One region of the Thermoanaerobacterium thermosulfurigenes genome, then DNA from elsewhere that is predicted to be linked to it. Evidence: riboswitches for the same ligand, from Rfam matches in the RefSeq annotation. Region 1 holds a riboswitch; the other holds the start of a gene.

Region 1 (3,195 bases):
TGATGCAGGATATGAAGCTTAATATTTTTATTTATGTTTAACCGCTAATGCGGTTATTTTTTATATTTAATGTATAATAAGTTTAAAAATGTTATTTACAAAAGGCTTTTTTTGCTATATAATTATTACATAAAATCCAATCGGAATAGTATAATTTAAAGGAGAGGATATAATGGCAAAGATTGCAAAAAACCTTACGGATTTAATAGGCAATACGCCGCTATTGGAATTATCAAACTACAATAAAGAAAATAATCTTGAAGCAAGGCTTATAGCAAAATTAGAGTACTTTAATCCATTAAGCAGCGTAAAGGACAGAATCGGATATGCTATGATTAAAGATGCAGAAGAAAAGGGGCTTATAAACAAAGACACTGTTATTATTGAGCCAACCAGTGGCAATACAGGAATAGCGCTGGCTTTTGTTGCAGCGGCTAAGAAATACAGATTAATATTGACTATGCCTGAGACTATGAGCATTGAAAGAAGAAATTTGCTTAAAGCGCTTGGTGCTGAAATAGTTTTGACTCCAGGGGCGGAAGGCATGTCTGGAGCTGTAAAAAAGGCTGAGGAGCTGGCAAAGCAGTACGGAAATGCATTTATACCGCAACAGTTCAAAAACCCTGTCAATCCAGAAATACATAGAAAGACAACAGCAGAAGAAATATGGAGAGACACTGATGGCAATGTGGATATATTTGTTGCAGGCATTGGCACAGGTGGGACAATTACAGGCGTTGGTGAGGTTTTAAAATCAAGGAAACCTGATGTAAAGATTGTAGCAGTTGAGCCTGCTGATTCTCCAGTTCTATCTGGTGGAAGACCTGGTCCACATAAGATACAAGGTATAGGCGCGGGATTTGTACCTGATGTCTTGAATAGAGAAATCATTGATGAGATATACCAGGTTAAGAATAATGAGGCATTTGAGACGTCAAGAGCATTGGCAAAATCTGAAGGATTATTAGTTGGAATATCATCAGGTGCAGCCGCATTTGCAGCGACTCAGATTGCAAAGAGGCCAGAAAATAAAGGCAAGACGATAGTCGTATTGCTTCCCGATACAGGTGAAAGATACCTGTCAACAACACTGTATCAAGATTAATGAAAGGATAGTATATTGATCAAAAAAGTTCTTCCATATTGATGAATAAAATGATATAATATACTTGACAATAAAAGAAGAGGATGAAGCTCCCTCATTTAATTTGCTGAAAAGCTGATGGCTTCTACAAATAATGTAGATAGCTATCGGCTTTTTATATTATTTTGCTACTTTAATTAGTTCAGGAGGTGTAACAAATGGCGTTTCAAAGTATATTGTTTATAAATGCTGAAGATATTACAAACGTTGATTTATTAAATGAACCAGTATTTTTTAAAGATTTGAACATTGATCAAATAATAGATGCAATAACATTCGGTAGAAACGAATATAACCTTAAACCGTTTTTTTATAAATCGCCTATTAACAAAGAAACAATCGTATATCGCCAAGAAATAATGAAAGAATTAGAAAACAATTCGCTTTTTATGTCTGTAAAATCTTTTTCTGAAAAATTTCAGCATATGAGGGAAGCTTTAAAAAAGATTGATAAGATTTATTATAAATATCAAAAGGAAAGATGGTTTTTAGATGCAGTTAATTTATATGTTGATGCTGTAGTTTCTTTTGCTAATGATTTAACACATATAGATTTAAATTCTACTGGCTTTATTGCATTTCGAGAATACATTTTAAATTATGTTAATAGTAATTCTTTTGTATCTTTGAATGAAGCGACAAAAAAACTTGAAGAGGACTTATCATCTGTAAAGTACAGCATACTCATAAGAGGAAACAGTATAAAAGTAAGCAAATACGAATCAGAGATAAATTATAGTAACATTGTGGAAGAAACCTTTAAAAAGTTTAAAGAAGGAGAGGTAAAAGATTATAGGAAGAAGTTTTCAGAGTACGATGATATGAATCACGTGGAAGCAAAAATTTTAGATTTGGTAGCCCAACTTTATAAAAAAATATTTGAGGAGCTTGATGATTACTGCATTAAAAATAGCCATTTTATAGATGATAAAATCGGTACATTTGAACGTGAGGTACAGTTTTACATGTCATATTTGGAATTTATTTCAAAGTTTAAAGATGTAGGATTGAAATTTTGTTATCCACAGGTTGAAAGCCAATCAAAAGAAGTTTTTGACTATGGGTGCTTTGATTTGGCATTAGCTAATAAACTTATTTCTAATAAATCGACAGTCGTCACAAACGATTTTTACTTAAGTGGCAATGAGAGAATCTTTGTTGTATCTGGGCCTAATCAAGGTGGTAAAACGACATTTGCCAGGACATTTGGACAAGTTCATTATCTTGCCAGCATTGGATGCCCTGTTCCAGGATATAAAGCGCGGCTATTTTTATATGACAATATCTTTACACACTTTGAAAGAGAAGAAAATGTAAATGAACTTCACGGAAAATTAGAAGATGAATTGATTAGGATTTATGATATTCTCTCAAAAGCTACGTCAGATAGCATTGTTATACTGAATGAAATATTTACTTCTACTACTCTGGAAGATGCTATTTTTCTCAGCAAAAAGGTAATGGATAGAATTATAGATCTGGATTTGCTTTGTGTTTGGGTTACATTTATAGATGAATTATCCACTTATAACGAAAAGACTGTAAGTGTAGTTAGTACGGTCGTACCTGATAATCCATCGCTTAGAACCTATAAGGTTGTAAGAAAGCCTGCTGATGGTTTGTCTTATGCCATTACAATTGCGGAAAAATACAGACTTACCTATGAGCATATTAAGGAGCGTGTAAACAGATGAAGACATTTTTGCTGTACAAAAATCGCGATTTTGATATGAAACAGGAATTGCCATGGAATGAACAAATATTGGTACAGGATTTAGGATTGAATGCGGTTTTTGATGCTATGGCACAAGGTGATGAGTTTTTGTACGATGTAGCTTATAAAGTCATTCTAACAAGTATAAATGATGTAAATGAGATAATTTATCGTCAGGATATTCTCAAAGATTGTCTAAAATATCCCTCTATAATAAGAAGCATTTATGACATTGCGGTAGAAACATTGGAAAATGAGAAAAAAAATTTTTGGAGCATTTTTAGCAGCTATCCATCGTCAATTTTGCATAGCTCAATTGAGCTTATGTACATGTATG
Region 2 (3,195 bases), on a different contig from region 1:
CCGCTCAGGTGAAACAGAAGATACAACAATGGCAGATGTAGCAGTAGCAGTAAATGCTGGACAGATAAAAAGCGGTGCTCCATGCAGGACTGAAAGAATAGCTAAGTACAATCAGCTTTTAAGGATTGAAGAGTTATTGGGAGATAGCGCTGTATTTAAAGGAAAAGATATATTTTATAATTTAAGGAAATAACTATAGAGTTTAGAAAGGATGGCTAACAGCATCATTAATTAATGACTGTTGTTAGCCATTTTGGTCTAATTTATTAATTAAAATAATTAGCGAGAAGAGCAATAAAAAAAGGACCACAGCAAAAAGGATTTGATATGATGAAAATTGATGATAAAGATAAAAAAGTGGCAATTAGTGTTATACTTCTACTTGGTATAGTTAGTGCATTTGGAGATATAACTTATGAAGGTGCAAGAAGTGTGTATGGTCCATATTTGAAGTTGTTAGGTGCAAATGCACTAATCGTTGGCATTGTTACGGGTATTGGTGAATTTTTGGCGTCTGCTATTAGAATACCAGTAGGATATGCTATAGATAAGACATCAAAACCATGGCTTTGGACGATATTAGGATATGGAATGCTTATTTCTGTACCTCTTTTAGCTATTACAGGTAAATGGCCAATAGCAGCGCTGTTAATAATATTGGAGCGAACCGGAAAAGCAATAAGAAGTCCAGGCAAAGATACTATTTTATCACATGTAAGTAAAAAAATAGGAACTGGATTAGGTTTTGGATTACATGAGTTGCTTGATCAAATTGGTGGTATTATAGGACCTTTGATTTTTACTTTTGTTATATCTTTTGCTGGTAGTTATAAGACGGGATTTATTTTGATGTGGATTCCAGCAATACTTACTGTTATATTTGTAATATACGCTCGAAGCAAAGTCACTAATCCTGCAGAATTGGAGAAAAATACAAAAAATGCATCTAAAAATGTAGATTTGTTGAATAAAAACTTTTCAAGGCAGTATTTATATTACATGCTTTTTATATTTTTTGCAATGCTCGGATTTGCTAATTATCCGATTATTTCATATCATTTTTTGAGTCATAAAGTGTTAAGCCAAGATGCTATTCCACTTTTGTACGCATTAGCAATGGCGGTAGATGGAGTAAGTGCAGTATTCATTGGAAAATTTTATGACAAGAAAGGTTTTTTGTCGTTAGCAGTGCTTCCAATATCGACCTTTTTGATGACTTTCATGGTCTTTTCAAATATGCCAGTTTTGGCTATCGTTTCAATGCTTATATGGGGATTTATTACAAGTATGCAAGAAACTACGATGAGGTCTGTAATTACCGATATTACGTATATTTCTGAGCGAGGCAAGGCGTTTGGTGTATTCAGTGCTGTTACAGGATTTTCTATGTTTTTAGGAAGTACTATTTTCGGATACTTATATGCTCATTCTATCAATTTTATATTTCTATATTCAATAATAGCCGAAATGATTGCGCTTTTTTGGTATGTGTTATTTGTTAGATCAAGCAGATAAATTTATGGTATAATATAGTTAAAAGAATATTATGGTGATGAAGCTCACCTTAATTGCTTTGATGGCTAATGGCTTCTACATTTAGTAGGAGCTATTTTTGTTTTACTTTAAGGATAGAGCATGATAATAAAAAATAGTTGATATATGAAAGGATGATCGTGATGAAGAAAGTATCATTTGAAATAAGTGACGAACAAATGGAAGAAATAAAAGAATTAAAAGAGGATTTGGAAAAGGACGGTTTCAGCAGTGAAGACTGTTACAGAGCTATTTTTGAGATGGGTATTAAAGCGTATTGGATGGAACGAAAAAATCCTGATGATAAAGATATAAGAAAACAGCTTATAATGTTGGCATCAAAGTATTCCGCTATGAGATTTAAATATTTCCAGCTAGTAAGAGATAATCAAACACTGGATATTAAATTAAAAGGGTATGAGGCAGAAAACAATTATTTAAAAGGACTTTCTGGCATAAGGACTGATGAAGAATGAGGTATATATGTCCTAACTGCTTTAAAATAGCTGATATTGGCGATGAAAAATGTCAAAAATGTGGGTATGATTTTAAAAATATTACAAATGATGATTATAGCAAAAAACTTATTACGGCGTTAAATCATCCTGATTATAATGTACAGTATATGGCAGCAAAGATTATTGGAGAACTAAAAATTAAAGAAGCTAAAAATACTTTAATAGAGTATCTCAAGAAGGACAGAAAGGAAAGAGATCCCTACATTGAACAAGCTGTTGTAGCAGCATTAGGGGAAATAGGCGATAAAGATGTATATAATTATATTAAAGAAAATATAGATAATTTTTCAGTTTTATCAAAGAACATCGCCTTAATTGCTTTAGAAAAAATTAAATCAAGATTTAATTAGGAGGATAATAAAATGGATAATAAAGAAAGACAAAATAAGAGTACAGTCAATAATATTAAGACATTAGGATGGGTGGCTTTTTTTGGTGGTTTAAGCCAGGATATGATACAACCTATTTTGCCAACGTTTTACACTCAGATATTAGGTTTAAGTAAAGAAACCGTAGGGTTAATTGAGGGAAGCGTAACAACGATTGTCAGTATTATGAGGATTGTTTCTGGCATAATATCTGACAAACTTGGAAAGAGAAAATCAATCGTCTTTATAGGATATTTATTTTCTGCAATAGGAAGAATTTTTCTATCATTGACTAATGGTGCAGCAATGACGTTTGGATTGCGTTTTACTGATGGCATTGGTAAAGGTTTAAAGGATGCTCCAAGAGATGCACTTGTTGCAAAGTCATCTGAAATGAAAAACATGGGCTATTCATTCGGATTTCAAAGAATGCTTGATACGTTAGGCTCATTTATTGGACCACTTATCACAACAGCGTTAATGGTTTTGCTTGCTAAATACATAGATGAGACGAAATACAGGATAATATTTTTAGTTGCAGGGCTTATTGGCTTTATTACAATATTGCTTATTGGATTATTCGTAGTCGAAAGAAAAGGAGATAATGTCAGTACACCGTTTAAATTTGATTTCACTATATTCAAAGGAAAATTTTTGTTGTTTTTCATAGTTATGCTAATATTTACACTTGGAAATAGCAGTGATGCATTTTTGATATTAAGAGCTCGTAACGTAGGCGTAAGTTCAGCCATGATACCTATTATCATTGCCATGTT

What was found. A riboswitch is a leader RNA that binds a small molecule or an ion and turns the genes downstream of it on or off. The one in region 1 is predicted to bind fluoride.
Region 2: linked by a shared signal. The riboswitch ahead of HNR52_RS11295 (hypothetical protein) and the one ahead of HNR52_RS08720 (MutS-related protein) in region 1 are both predicted to bind fluoride.

The regions. Positions count from the first base shown of each region.
Region 1 covers NZ_JBPODR010000021.1:3,094-6,288, reverse strand. The annotation lists gene HNR52_RS08730 (copper ion binding protein) at 1-22, shown strand, start outside; gene cysK (cysteine synthase A) at 173-1,105, shown strand; fluoride riboswitch at 1,176-1,239, shown strand; gene HNR52_RS08720 (MutS-related protein) at 1,303-2,838, shown strand; gene HNR52_RS08715 (MutS-related protein) at 2,835-3,195, shown strand, end outside.
Region 2 covers NZ_JBPODR010000040.1:5,736-8,930, reverse strand. The annotation lists gene eno (phosphopyruvate hydratase) at 1-193, shown strand, start outside; gene HNR52_RS11300 (MFS transporter) at 328-1,515, shown strand; fluoride riboswitch at 1,540-1,600, shown strand; gene HNR52_RS11295 (hypothetical protein) at 1,677-2,009, shown strand; gene HNR52_RS11290 (HEAT repeat domain-containing protein) at 2,006-2,401, shown strand; gene HNR52_RS11285 (MFS transporter) at 2,414-3,195, shown strand, end outside.